Regions from separate parts of the Streptomyces ferrugineus genome, predicted to be linked through region 1. Evidence: riboswitches for the same ligand, from Rfam matches in the RefSeq annotation. Region 1 holds a riboswitch; each other region holds the start of a gene.

Region 1 (4,722 bases):
ACCGTGCTGCCGGACGTGGTGGTCAACTCGGCCACGAACGCCTGGTGGTGGTGGACGCTGTTCGGGGACGTCGGCCCGGACGCGGACGAGGCGTTCGCCCACACGCGACGCTCGATGCGCGCCCTGACCGACCTCGTGCTCGCCCGCGCGGAGGCCGACGGGACGGCACCTCGGACGGCCGCGCACGCCATCGCGGCGGACCGGCTGCCGGTGATCACCGAGCGGTTCGGCCGGTACGGATGACCGTGGCCGTGCGGGACCCCGCTCGACCGCGGCCCGGGGACGGCTCAGGGTGAGGCCTTAGGGTGTCGACGTGGCACGAGTGCGGTTGAGCGTGGCGGAGCGGCGCGAGGAATTGCTGCGCGCCGCCGTCGAGCAGATAGAGGCGCGGGGCGTCGCGGCGGTCAGAATCGCCGACGTGGCCTCGGCGCTCGGTGTGAGCAACGCGCTGGTGCTCTATCACTTCGCCACCAAGGAGAAGCTGGTCGCGGCCGCGTTCACCCATGCGGCCGAGGGCGATCTGGCCCAGCTGCGCAAGCTCCTGGGCCGCCGTACGACGGCGCTGCGACGGCTGCGGGCGGCCGTGCGCTGGTATGCGCCGACCGGGCAGGCCAAGGGCTGGCGGCTGTGGATCGAGGGCTGGGCGGCGGCGCTGCGCGAGCCCGCGCTGCAGGAGGTCACACGGGATCTCGACCGGCAGTGGAAGGGCGCCATCACCGACGTCATCGCCGAGGGCGTGGCCGCGCAGGAGTTCAGCTGCCCCGACCCCACCGGCGCGGCCCTGCGCCTCACGGCGCTGCTCGACGGACTCGCCGTACAGCTCACGTCGTACTCGGGCGCGGTCTCACGCGCGCGTGCCCAGGAGTGGGTGGACGAGGCGCTGGCCCGGGAACTGGGGCTGGAGCGGGAGGCGTTGACGGCGTCGGCGCGGTGATCCCGACGGGCAAGGGCGCCGAGTTCCCTGCCGAGGGCATGAGTCGGGGCCGTACCGATCAGGTGTCGGTACGGCCCCGACCCGCCGGTGCCTCGGGAGCCGCTCTCAGGCCACCGACCCGATGCGCATCTTGATGTCGTCCGGGGACAGCGCGCCCTTGGCCGTGACATGGTCCCCCGACGACTCGCCGCGCAGTCGGCGGCCGATCCACGGCACGAGGTACTCGCGCGCCCAGTGCACGTCGTCGCGGCGGACCTCGAGGGTGCCGCGGGGCGGGAGCGGCGGCCACGGCTGGTCGGGATCGGCCGGGACCTCCAGGCCGAGCACCTGGCCCGCGCGCAGCGCCACGCGCGTGTGCCCGTCGGCAGACAGGTGGAGCCGGTCGTCGTCCCAGGCCCGGCGGTCCTGAACGCACTTCAGGGACCACAGGTCGAGCACCGGGCAGCCGTACCGGTCGGCGATGGCCCGCACATGGCCGTTGTACGTGGCGATCTTGCCGCGCAGATGCTTGAGCACGGGCACGCCACGGGTGTCGAAGCCGGTCGTCACCATGACGGTGCCGACGGCTGAGGTGAGCCGGACGATCGCCCGCTCGAATCGCTCGGCCACCTCGTCGGGGTCGGTGCCGGGCCGGATGATGTCGTTGCCGCCCGCGCAGAACGAGACCAGGTCCGGGGCCAGTTCCACGGCTTGCGGAAGCTGGTCCTCGACGATCTGGTCGAGAAGTTTGCCGCGCACGGCGAGGTTGGTGTAGTCGAAGTCGCCCTCGGGCCGCCGGTCCGCGAGGAGAACCGCGAAACGGTCGGCCCAGCCGACGAACGCCCCGTCGGGGCCGGGGTCGCCGACGCCCTCGGTGAAGCTGTCCCCCACCGCGACGTACGACCCGATCACTGATCTGCTGTCACTCTTCGAATCGCCTGCCACGTCGGGACATGATTCACCTTCGAATGTGACCTACGCGACCGTAGGAAAGGGTTGACGAGCGGTGAGATAAGCCACTGCCAAAGTGTTCACCAAACCCGGAATAACCCTCTGAACTGGGGTGTTGTCGGCGCACATCGCCGCCGAACCGCGGGCACGCCGAAGGCCGGACCCGGGGATCGAGGTCCGGCCTTCGGCCGTATGCCAGGCGGGCGTTGTCGCGCGGGCGACCGTCAGCCGATGCCGACGCCCTTGGAGCGGAGGTAGGCGACCGGGTCCACGTCCGAGCCGTAGTCCGGCGAGGTGCGGATCTCGAAGTGCAGGTGCGGCCCGGTCACGTTGCCGGTCGCGCCGGAGAGGCCGACCTGCTGGCCCGCGGTCACGGTCTGGCCCGCCGAGACGGAGAGCGAGGACAGGTGGGCGTACTGCGCGTAGTGGCCGTCCTCGAGCTGGATGACGACCTGGTTGCCGTAGGCGCCGCCCCAGCCGGCCGAGACGACGGTGCCCGCGCCGACCGCCTTGAGCGAGGTGCCGGTCGCGGCGGCGAAGTCGACGCCGGTGTGGTAGCCGCTGGACCACATGCTGCCCGCCACCTTGTATCCGGTGCCGAGGGAGGCGCCGGCCAGGGGGGCGGAGAAGCCCTTGACGGCGCCGGTCTCGGCGGCCGTGGTCGTCTTCGCGGCGGACTTCGAGGCGTTCGAGTCCTTCGAGGAGGACTTCGAAGAGGAAGACGGCGCGGAGGACGAGGACTTGGGGGTGCTCGTCGTGGCCTTCTTGCCGCCGATCGTGAGCTTGAGGCCGGGGTGGATCAGCGCCGGGTCGTCGCCGACGGCCGCACGGTTGTCGGCGTAGAGCCGCTTCCAGCCACCGCTGACGTTCTGGTCGTCGGCGATCTTCGCGAGGTAGTCGCCGGCCTTCACCGAATAGGTCCGCACGGCGTTCTTCTTCTCGGGCGCGGCCTTCTTCTCGACGGTCTTCTGACCGGCGACCGGAAGGGACTGAACGGCCTTTTCCGAAACGGACTGCGAGGGAGCGGCGTGGGCGCCGGTGGCCCCCATGAGCGGAAGAGCGAGAGCGGCGCCACCGGTTCCGGCGACGGCGATGGATCGAGTGAAGCGCAGGGACTTCGGACGGCGGTGCTTACCCTTCGCGGGCATGGCGAATTCCTCTCCGGCGCCTGCGAGGTGAGCTGTCGGGTGCGGGCTGGAGATGCCCGGCCGCGCCGGAGCGCGACTTGACCCCAAGCCGTTCCGGAGACCGGAACAGGCGGTTGTACCTGTGGGTCCCCCGCTCCTGCCGTGCACGGGTGAGTCAGCGCGGGATCCGGGCGGCGGCAGGATTAGGCGTCCGTCCGGATTGGTGGCGAACGTAAGCGAGGAAGACGCACGGGAACAAGCGAGAGGTTCCATCCGAATGCGTTCCTGTTGATCCCCTGTGGGAATTACCGGTCACTGTCCGTAAATCATCGGAGCGTCGCCCGACACAAAGCCCCTTGAAAAGCACATGAATTACGTGAACATGACGGGCGACGCACGGTTACGAATATGACGCTCCTCACGTGACGTTGCTCCACCTTCCTTTAGCGCAGAGCGAGTTGGAATGAAGGCGCCAATTCGGACAGAACCCCTAGATGCGACGGAGGCGAATAACTGCCGCATCAAGGTCGCCGTGCAGACCGGCGCGCAGCCCGTGATGCACCAGTACGGCCCCTCGGTGAGTTTCGCCCGTTTCAAGGCATTCGTACGATGCTGTCGGGTCGAGGCCGCGCAGCCGCAGGGCCGGCAGGGGCTCACCGAAGCTCTGGGCCTGGAGCCAGGCGAGGACGACCGTCTCGTCCCCGAGCACGTACTGCACCGCGCTCAGCCCGCCCCGCGGCGGCCGCAGCCGGTAGAGGTCGCCGCGCTGCACGAGCGGGCGGATCTCCTTGTACAGCGCCACCCAGTCCCGGGCCTCGGCCAGCTCCTCCTCCGTCCATCGCGACAGGTCGCCGCCGACCCCGAGCACCCCGGCCATGGCGCTGACGAAGCGGAAGCGCAGGGAGCTGGCGCGGTGGTTGAGCATGGCGTTCGGGCTGTCGGTGACCCAGGCGGCCATGGCACGGGCCGGGTGGATCTGGCTGTAGCCGTGCTGGATGGCGAGCCGGTCGAGGGGGTCGGTGTTGTCCGAGGTCCACACCTGGTCCGTACGGCTCAGCACGCCGAGGTCGATCCGTCCACCGCCGCCCGAGCAGGACTCGAAGGCGACGCCGGGGTGCGCGGCGCGCAGCCGGTCCAGAAGGCCGTACAGGGCGTGCACGTGGTCGACCCAGAGGCGCTGCGGATACGGCTCACCGGGCCAGCCCGCGTCGGTGAAGCAGCGGTTGAAGTCCCACTTCACATAGTCGATCGGGGCGCTGGTGAGGAGCCCGTCGAGCTGTTCCCAGAGGTAGTCCTGGACGTCTTCGCGCGCGAGGTTGAGTACGAGCTGATTGCGGAATTCCGTCCGCTTTCGTCCTGGTTGATACTGAACCCATTCTGGATGAGCGCGATACAACTCGCTGTCCGGATTGACCATTTCCGGTTCGACCCAGATGCCGAACCGCATCCCGAGCGCGTGCACGTACTCGGCGAGCGGCTTGAGGCCGGACGGGAAGCGGTCGGGGTTGGGTGTCCAGTCGCCGAGCCCGGCGCGGTCGCTGGTGCGCGTCCCGAACCAGCCGTCGTCGACCACGAACAGCTCGACGCCGATGGCCGCGGCGCGCCGCGCGAGCACGCTCTGCTGCTCCTCGGAGATGTCGAACTCCGTCGCCTCCCAGGAGTTGAACAGCACCGGCCGGTCCCGGTCGGCGTCGGGGATCACATACGCGCGCTGGTACGCGTGCCACGCCC
Region 2 (4,722 bases), 1.3 Mb from region 1:
TGCCGGACGAGTTCGCGCTGGCGCCCGCGGCCCTCGGGCCCGCTCTCGGCGTACCCGGCGGAGAGCACGACCAGGCCCTGCACGCCGTGCTCGCCGCATTCGGCGACCACGTCGGGGACGTACGCGGCCGGCACGGCGACCACCGCGAGGTCGACCTGCTCGTCGATCTCGCGCACCGAGCGGTGCGCGGGCACTCCGTCGAGATCCTTGAGGTCCTCCGGGAACGCCTTGTTCACGGCGTACAGCCGCCCCGTGAACCCGGCCTGCCTGATGTTGCCGAGGACTGAGCGGCCCACCCCGCCGGGCGTGCGGCCCACGCCGATGACGGCGACGGAGCCGGGCACCAGCAGCCGGCGCACGGACCGCGCCTCGGCCCGCTGCTCGCGCGCGTACTGCACGGCGAGCGAGCGGTCGGTGGGCTCCAGGTCGAACTCCAGGCGTACGACGCCGTCCTCGAAGCTGCGCTTCTGGGTGTACCCGGCGTCGGTGAACACCTTGATCATCTTGGTGTTGGCGGGCAGCACCTCGGCGGCGAACCGGCGGATGTCGCGCTCGCGCGCGACGGCGGCGATGTGCTCGAGGAGGGCGGAGGCGACGCCGCGGCCCTGGTGGGCGTCCTGGACGAGGAAGGCGACCTCGGCCTCGTCGGCGGGTGCCGACGCGGGCATTCCGTCGGCGCCGATCCGGTCGTAGCGTACGGTTGCGATGAACTCGCCGCCCACCGTGGCCGCGAGTCCCACCCGGTCCACAAAGTCGTGGTGCGTGAAGCGGTGGACGTCCTTGGCGGACAGTCGCGGGTAGGGCGCGAAGAAGCGGTAGTACTTCGACTCGTCCGACACCTGCTCGTAGAAGCTGACCAGGCGCTCGGCGTCATCAACGGTGATGGGGCGGATGCGTGCGGTGCCGCCGTCGCGCAGCACCACGTCGGCTTCCCAGTGGGCGGGGTACTCGTGCCGGTCCGAGGCGCTCTGCATGGGGCCCAGAGTACGGCTCGCGTACGACAACGGCGCGGGGCAGTCTGTTCAGGACGTCACGTCGGGTCGAGGCCGCGACCCGACGGTCACTTGGGAGGGGACGTTCGTCCCGTTCCGGCATGCTTCACGAGTGTGGGAAACTGGTCTAGACAACCCTGAACACCGAAGGGCAGCATCACATGGCTGAGCGCCGCGTCAACGTCGGCTGGGCCGAGGGCCTCCACGCCCGCCCCGCCTCCATCTTCGTCCGAGCCGCCACGGCCACAGGCGTCCCGGTGACGATCGCCAAGGCCGACGGCAACCCCGTCAACGCGGCCTCCATGCTCGCCGTCCTGGGCCTGGGCGCCCAGGGCGGCGAGGAGATCGTCCTCGCCTCCGACGCCGAGGGTGCGGACGTCGCTCTCGACCGTCTGGCGAAGCTGGTCTCCGAGGGCCTCGAGGAGCTGCCCGAGACGGTCTGAACGACCTGAGCGGGACTCCGCAAGCAAGCGGTGAAGCCGCGTCCGTCTTTCCGGCGGGCGCGGCTTCGCTGTTTTCGTTCGGACCTCGCCGGAATTCACGGCACAGTGGCAGCTGATCCGAAAAAGGGCAGCGGAAATTCACCGTCGCCGAATAACTCCTCTTTGTATACGGCGCCTGTGTTAATGCCGCAGGCTCGGCATGTTTACGGCATGTTGCGAATTCCTCACACGCTCCGTGCGCTCACCGCCGGAGCCGAACCGCAGCCGGTGCGCGGACAGCGCGCGCTCGGTGTGCAGCGCCGTCATCGCGCGGGCGCGCTCGCCGTCGCCGCGCGCCACCGCGTCCACGATCGCGCCGTGCTCGGTCCAGGACTCCACGGGGTTGACCGGCGCCTCCACGGAGTACATCCAGGCGATCTTGTGCCGCAGCTGGGTCAGCATCGAGGTCATGGCGGGGCTGCCGGAGGCCTGGGCCAGCGTCTCGTGGAACCAGCCGCCCAGGGAGCGCAGGTCGTCGCTGTTTCCCCGCCTGGCCCGCTCCTGCCCCAGCCTGACCAGGCCGCGCAGGACCTTCAGATGGGCCTCGGTGCGCCGCTGGGCGGCCCGGGCGGCGCCGAGCGGCTCCAGGAGGGTGCGCATCTCCAGCAGGTCGGCGGCCTCCTGCTCGGTGGGTTCGGCGACGCACGCGCCCGCGTGCCGCCGGGTCACCACGAAGCCCTCCGCCTCCAGGGTGCGCAGGGCCTCCCGCACGGGGACGCGGGAGACGCCGTAGCGGCGCGCGAGCAGTTCCTCGGTGAGCCGGCTGCCGCGCTCGTAGACACCGGCGACGATGTCGTCCCGAATCGCCGTGCACACCGAATGCGCCGGAATACGCATGAGCGACCTCCGCCTTAATCCCCGTGAAACGTCGACGAATGACGTGTTCCCAGTGACTCTATGGCAACCGGCCGGAATTTCCGACGGCGGACCGGAATCCATGGATATTTTTTGGTCAGGAGATCGCCCGGAAAGGACGAAAGCCCCGGCTCGGTGAGCCGGGGCTTCGCGCGGGCGCGGTGCGGGCGTCAGACGTTCACGCCGTGCGAGCGCAGGTAGGCGACCGGGTCGATGTCGGAGCCGTACTCCGACGTGGTGCGGGCCTCGAAGTGCAGGTGCGGTCCGGTGACGTTGCCGGTGGCGCCGGACAGTCCGATCTGCTGGCCGGGGGTGACGGTCTGGCCCACCGAGACGCCTATGGACGACAGGTGGCCGTACTGGGTGTACGTGCCGTCGTTCATCTTGATCACGATGTTGTTGCCGTACGACCCGCCCCAGCCGGCCTCCACGACGGTGCCGGAGCCGACCGCCTGGACGGCGGTGCCGCTGGCGGCGTGGAAGTCGACGCCCGTGTGGCTGCCGGAGGACCAGACGGCGCCGCCGGACTTGTAGCCCGTGGAGATGTACGAGCCGGAGATCGGGGCGACGTAGGACAGCAGACGCTTGCGCTCGGCCTCGCGGGCGGCGCGCTCCTTGGCCTCGCGCTCCTGCTTGGCCTGCTCGGCCGCCTTGAGGCGCGCGGCCTCCTGTGCGGCCTGCTTCGCGGCGGCGGCCTCCTTGGCGGCCCGCTCCTGGGCGGCGGCCTGGGCGTCGAGCTGGTCGGCGATCGAGTTGTCGACGGTGATGACGGGGATGAGGCCGGTCTGCTCCGCGGCGGGCTCGGCGGCGAGCGCCGGGGCCGCCAGGGTGCCCATGACACCGGTGGCGGTGATCGCGGCGACGCCGGCCGCGCGGGCGGTGGAGCGCTCGAACCGGCTGGGCCGGCGATGCTTCCCGGTGGGGCGACTCTTCCCGGTGGCGCAGGTGAACGCCATGTAGTGGCTGGTCCTTTCCTTCCTTCTCGCCTACCGGGTTAGCTGACGGGTTCGGAGCAGGAAGGTCTCCTACGGACCCCCTCGCGGCTGCGCGGGCGTCCGATTCACCCCAGGGACTTCGGGTGGGTCCCCGGCTCCCCTGGCTCGCGCCGTACGGGGACTCGGCGATGGCTGTCCGGTGCCGCGGGTGCGGCGCACTGCCTGACGGACAGCCCGGAAGACGCTAAGCGGGGCGCCTTTCAATCCCCAAACGGATCAGGGTTTTTGTAGCGCATCCCACAGGCCAGACAGGCAACCTCTCCTCAATTCGGGCATAAAGGGGCCCTGGTGACTCTCGCGTCACCAGGGCCCCTACGCGCGCGTGCCGCCGTCCGGCGGCGGGCTCGTCCTCTACTCGGCTGCCACCACGGTGACTTCGCCGATGCCGAGGGCCTCGACGGGCTCCCGGATCTCGGCCGCGTCGCCGACCAGGATCGTCACCATCCGGTCCACCGGGAAGGCGCTCACGGCGGCCGCCGTGGCCTCGACGGTGCCGGTGGCGGCGAGCTGCTGGTACAGCGTCGCCTGGTAGTCGTCGGGCAGGTGCTGCTCGACCTGGTCCGCCAGCGTGTTCGCCACGGACGCGGCCGTCTCGTACTTCAGCGGCGCCACCCCGACGAGGTTCTGCACCGCGAAGTCCCGCTCGGCGTCGGTGAGCCCCTCGGTGGCGACACCGCGCAGGACCTTCCACAGGTCGTCCAGGGCCGGGCCGGTGTTCGGGGTGTCGACGGAGCCGCTGATGGCGAGCATGGCCGCGCCCGTGCCGTCCGGGGCGGAGCGCAGGACCTGGCCGAAGGCGCGCACCCCGTAGGTGTAGCCCTTCTCCTCGCGCAGCACCTTGTCCAGACGGGAGGTGAGGGTGCCGCCGAGGCAGTAGGTGCCGAGCACCTGCGCGGGCCACACGCGGTCGTGCCGGTCGGGTCCGATCCGGCCCATCAGCAGCTGCGTCTGGACGGCGCCGGGGCGGTCGACGATGACGACGCGACCGGTGTCGTCGGCGGTCACCGGCGGGACAGGGCGCGGCTCGCCCGGGGAGCCGGTCCAGGCGCCCAGGGTGTCGCCGAGCAGGGCGTCGAGGTCGACGCCGGTGAGGTCGCCGACGACCACGACGGTGGACGTGGCGGGCCGTACATGCCGCTCGTAGAAGGCGCGTACGCCCGCGGAGTCGATGCCGGCGACCGTGTCCTCGGTGCCCTGGCGCGGGCGGGACATGCGCGAGGTCGGCGGGAACAGCTCCTTGGAGAGCTCCTTGGCGGCCCGACGCGAGGGGTTGGCCAGCTCGTGCGGGATCTCGTCGAGCCGGTTGCGTACCAGGCGCTCGACCTCGGCGTCGGCGAACGCGGGTGCCCTGAGTGCGTCGGCGAGCAGGCCGAGCGCCTTGGGCAGGCGGGAGACGGG
Region 3 (4,722 bases), 2.8 Mb from region 1:
CGAGCCATGCCGCCACGGCGATCCACGTCAGTGCCTCGCCCGGGGTCTCGAGCCATGGGACGTCCAAGGCGGTGGCGACGGAGAGCGTCGCCGCGGCCGTCATTGCCATGGGGAACACGGTCGCCCAGCGGCGTACGTCGTAGCGCGGGCGTGGCCACAGGAACTCGGCGATGAGCAGGACGGCGTACCAGGTCAGGTCGAGGACGAGCAGGGCGGCGGTCACCTTGCGCAGGATGTCGGTGTCGTCGTTGTTCCAGAGGTACAGGTCGGGGCTCTCGGCGCCGAGGAGCTTCGAGCCGGCGAGGGCGGAGATGGCCATGGCGCCGCCCGCCACCCAGTGGTCGCCGGCGCCTCGGGCGATCTGGCGCAGGTCGAAGCGGGCCAGGGCGACGGCGTAGAGGACCAGGCCGAGCCAGAAGAGGGCCAGAGCCATGTGGGCCGGCCAGGCCGTCTTCTCGGCGGCGGCGACTGTCGCGGCCAGGACGGCGAGCCCTTGGGTGGCCACGCAGCCCAGGAAGACCGCGCCGGGCATGCGGTGGTTCCAGCGGCGTACGACGGTCAGGAGGAGGCCGGGCCAGAACAGGGCCGCCAGCGCCAGGAGCGCCTCGGCGAGGGGCTCCCAGCCGAGGGAGGTGAAGCGGGTGCCGAGGACCGCGGTCGCGGCGATGCCGGTCAGGGCGGCGGGGGTGGCCGCCTCCTTGAGCCATCGGGGGCGGTCCCACAGGAGGCGGGCGATGAAGTCCCCGGCGAGGGCGAGCCAGGCCACGCAGGCCAGGCCGAGGGCGATTCGGGACAGGGTTTCGTAGCCCGACTGGTGCAGGGCTACCGAGATGACGCCGGTGGCCATGACGGCGGCGCCGGCTGTGGGGGGTCGCTGCGACCACCAGGTGTGCAGGGGGGAGGTGGGGGTGGTGCTGGCGGGCATGGGGCCGATGCTATGGGCGTGGTGGGGCTGTGAGGGGTGCCTGCGGCGGCCTGTGGGGCTGAGTGGGGGTGCGTGTAGCGCATACGGGTGCGTTCACCCGCAGCCTGCGCGGCGTAGCGTTTCACGCGCGCGTGCCCGAGAGACGGCCACGCGCGCGTGCGTGAGCGTCAAGCGGGGCGGACCACGCTGTGGATCGACGACTCGCCGTCGTAGTAGATCGACTCCTCGCGGACGTAGGTGCCGGGCTTCGGGGCGTGGATCATCATGCCGTTGCCGATGTAGATGCCCACGTGGGTGACGTCGTCGTAGAAGAAGATCAGGTCGCCGGGTCGGGCATTGGCCAGGGAGACCGTGGTGCCTGCGTTGACCTGGTCGTAGGTGACGCGGGGGATGTCCACGCCGGCGGCCTTCCAGGCGGCCTGGGTGAGGCCGGAGCAGTCGTAGGAGTCGGGGCCGGTGGCGCCCCAGACGTACGGCTTGCCCATCTGGGAGCGGGCGAAGGCCAGGGCCTTCTCGGCCTTGGTGGCGTACGAGGAGTCCGAGGAGGACGAGGAGGACGAGTCCGAGGTGCCGGAGTCGGCCGGGGGCTCGGTGGTCTCCTGCTGCTGGGCGGCGGCCTCCTGGCGCTCGCGCTCGGCCTCGGCCTCCGCCTGCTGTCGGGCCAGCTCGGCGGCCTTGCGCGCCGCCTCCTCCTGCTTGCGCTTCTCGATCGCGGCGAGGCGGGCCTTTTCCTCCGCCGTCAGCTTCGAGAGAAGTTCGCGTGCGTCGGAGAGCTTCTGCTGGACCGTGGTCTTGGCGGTCTGCAGGTCGTTCTGCGACTCCGTGAGCGTCTGGAGGCTCTGGGTGGCCTCCTGGCGCTTCTTCATCGTCGCGGACTGCTGGGTGAAGTACTCGTCGACCGACTCCTGTTGACGGGCCGTCATGCGACCCATCAGCTGGTTCTGGTCGAAGTAGTCCTGCGGGGTGTCCGCCAGGAGGAAGGTCGCCGTGTCGGGCGCGGTGGCTCCGGTGCGGTACTGGGCGGCGGCGGAGCGGCCGAACTCCTCGCGCGCGTCGTTGAGCTTCTGGGTGCGCTGGGCGACGTCGTCGAGGAGGGTGTCGACGCGCTTGCGCTGCTTCGCGGTCTTCTCCTTGGCCGCGTTGTACTTCTCCGTCGCCGACTCCGCCTGGCGGTAGAGGTCGTCGACTTTCTTCTCGACCTCTTCGAGGCTGGGCTTGTCGTCCGTGGAGGGGCTCGCGTCGGCCGTCTGGGACAGCAGGGCCACGGACGTGAGGGCCGCCGTGGCGAGGGCGGGGGTCCGTATGCCGGCTACGCGCGTACTCGCGGGACGCGACTTGCGGTGCGACGCCAAGGGAGGCGACTCCTTCCATGCTCCGCCTACCGAGTTAGCTGTCGGGTTCGGGCGGGTGCTTCGGAAGGGTTGCCCTACGGCCTTTCCCGGGAGGGGAGTTCGGCCGATTCACCCCAAGGTCGTTGGGTCCCCGGCTCCGGTCGCCATGGCGTGCCGGACTCAGCGGAGGCCGTGCGGCCCGGCGTCGTTCGCCGGTGGAGGTCGTACGGCCTGTCCGGCACCGTAGCCAACTCGTGTGGCCCCTGTGAAGGTTGATGTTCGATATGCCCGATACATTTTCGTGACCTTGGGGCGAAGGGCTGTGGAAGGGGGTCGGTCTGGGAGGGTCTGTGACGGCTTGCACGTGTCTCGCAGGTCGTGAGGGTGCCGTTGCGGAGGGTGAGAGGCGGTTCGGGTGAGGCGGTCCGGAAGATCATCGGGCGACGAAACAGGCGATGTTCTCGGGGTGGCCGCGGGCTGTCAGTGGGGCGGCCTAGACTCGGAGAGCGATGAGCAGCCTCTTTGACGACAGCTTCCTGGCGGACCTCCAGGCCCCTCGGGCCCACGAGGAAGAGCCCCCGCCGCCGCCCGAGGACGATCACGCTCCGGAGCCGGTTCCGGACGATCTGTTCGGTGGGAAGTTCGACGTGCCGCCGGACCGGGACGCCTACTACCGCGACGGCGCCCCACGCCCGGCCATCGACGCCGCGGCACTGCTGGACGGGCTGAACGAGAACCAGCGCGCGGCCGTCGTCCACTCCGGCACCCCGCTGCTCATCGTGGCCGGCGCCGGATCCGGCAAGACCCGGGTGCTCACCCATCGCATCGCCCATCTGCTCGCCGAGCGCAGCGTGCACCCGGGGCAGATCCTCGCGATCACCTTCACCAACAAGGCCGCGGGCGAGATGAAGGAGCGCGTCGAGCAGCTCGTCGGGCCGCGGGCGAACGCGATGTGGGTGATGACCTTCCACAGCGCCTGCGTGCGCATCCTGCGGCGGGAGAGCAAGAAGCTCGGGTTCACCTCCTCCTTCTCGATCTACGACGCCGCCGACAGCAAGCGGCTGATGGCGCTGGTCTGCCGCGATCTGGACCTCGACCCCAAGCGGTTCCCGCCCAAGTCCTTCAGCGCCAAGATCAGCAACCTGAAGAACGAGCTGATCGACGAGGAGGACTTCGCCGCCCAGGCCACGGACGGCTTCGAGAAGACCCTCGCCCAGGCCTACGCCCTGTACCAGTCGCGGTTGCGGGAGGCCAACGCCCTCGACTTCGACGACCTGATCATGACGACGGTCAATCTGCTGCGCGCCTTCCCGGACGTCGCCGAGCACTACCGCCGCCGCTTCCGGCACGTCCTCGTGGACGAGTACCAGGACACCAACCACGCCCAGTACGCGCTGGTGCGCGAGCTCGTCGGCACCCGCGAGCACCCCGTCGACGTGCCGCCGAGCGAGTACGACATCCCGCCCGCCGAGCTGTGTGTCGTGGGTGACGCCGACCAGTCGATCTACGCCTTCCGGGGCGCCACCATCCGCAACATCCTGCAGTTCGAGGAGGACTACCCGGACGCGACGACGATCCTGCTGGAGCAGAACTACCGCTCCAGCCAGACGATCCTGAGCGCCGCCAACGCCGTCATCGAGCGCAACGAGTCCCGCCGTCCCAAGAACCTGTGGACCAACGCGGGCGCGGGCGCGCGCATCACCGGCTATGTCGCCGACACCGAGCACGACGAGGCGCAGTTCGTCGCCGACGAGATAGACCGACTGACGGACGCGGGGGACGCGAAGGCCGGCGACGTGGCCGTCTTCTACCGTACGAACGCCCAGTCCCGTGTCTTCGAGGAAGTCTTCATCCGCGTCGGCCTGCCCTACAAGGTCGTCGGCGGGGTTCGGTTCTACGAGCGCAAGGAGGTCCGGGACGTCCTGGCCTACCTGCGGGTGCTGGCCAACGCCGAGGACTCGGTGCCGCTGCGGCGGATCCTGAACGTGCCCAAGCGGGGCATCGGCGACCGCGCCGAGGCGATGATCGACGCCCTCGCGCAGCGGGAGAAGATCAGCTTCCCGCAGGCGCTGCGGCGGGTCGACGAGGCGTACGGCATGGCCGCGCGGTCGGCCAACGCCGTCAAGCGGTTCAACACGCTGATGGAGGAGCTCCGTACGATCGTCGAGTCCGGCGCGGGACCGGCGACCGTCCTGGAGGCGGTGCTCGAGCGGACCGGCTATCTCGCCGAGTTGCAGGCGTCCACCGACCCCCAGGACGAGACCCGGATCGAGAACCTCCAGGAACTCGCCGCCGTCGCCCTGGAGTTCGAGCAGGAGTCGGGCGAGGGCGAGGCCGCCGGCGGGCTCGCGGACTTCCTGGAGCGGGTCGCGCTCGTCGCCGACTCCGACCAGATCCCCGACGAGGACGAGGAAGGCGCCGGCGTCATCACCCTGATGACCCTGCACACCGCCAAGGGCCTGGAGT

Evidence for each region. Region 1 has a riboswitch for cyclic di-AMP ahead of IM697_RS28415 (M23 family metallopeptidase). Riboswitches for the same ligand answer to the same signal wherever they lie in the genome.
Region 2: it holds a riboswitch for cyclic di-AMP, as region 1 does, so the genes downstream of both, IM697_RS33930 (M23 family metallopeptidase) here and IM697_RS28415 (M23 family metallopeptidase) in region 1, are expected to answer to the same signal.
Region 3: it holds a riboswitch for cyclic di-AMP, as region 1 does, so the genes downstream of both, IM697_RS40115 (C40 family peptidase) here and IM697_RS28415 (M23 family metallopeptidase) in region 1, are expected to answer to the same signal.

What each region holds. Positions count from the first base shown of each region.
Region 1 is NZ_CP063373.1:6,287,739-6,292,460, forward strand. It holds gene IM697_RS28400 (Glu/Leu/Phe/Val dehydrogenase dimerization domain-containing protein) at 1-243, shown strand, start outside; gene IM697_RS28405 (TetR/AcrR family transcriptional regulator) at 314-934, shown strand; gene IM697_RS28410 (SGNH/GDSL hydrolase family protein) at 1,040-1,825, opposite strand; gene IM697_RS28415 (M23 family metallopeptidase) at 2,089-3,012, opposite strand; cyclic di-AMP (ydaO/yuaA leader) riboswitch at 3,017-3,182, opposite strand; gene IM697_RS28420 (alpha-galactosidase) at 3,482-4,722, opposite strand, start outside.
Region 2 is NZ_CP063373.1:7,592,396-7,597,117, forward strand. It holds gene IM697_RS33915 (bifunctional acetate--CoA ligase family protein/GNAT family N-acetyltransferase) at 1-974, opposite strand, end outside; gene IM697_RS33920 (HPr family phosphocarrier protein) at 1,154-1,435, shown strand; gene IM697_RS33925 (GntR family transcriptional regulator) at 1,616-2,311, opposite strand; gene IM697_RS33930 (M23 family metallopeptidase) at 2,500-3,285, opposite strand; cyclic di-AMP (ydaO/yuaA leader) riboswitch at 3,299-3,462, opposite strand; gene IM697_RS33935 (M16 family metallopeptidase) at 3,676-4,722, opposite strand, start outside.
Region 3 is NZ_CP063373.1:9,040,511-9,045,232, reverse strand. It holds gene IM697_RS40120 (tellurite resistance/C4-dicarboxylate transporter family protein) at 1-925, opposite strand, end outside; gene IM697_RS40115 (C40 family peptidase) at 1,093-2,277, opposite strand; cyclic di-AMP (ydaO/yuaA leader) riboswitch at 2,286-2,452, opposite strand; gene pcrA (DNA helicase PcrA) at 2,766-4,722, shown strand, end outside.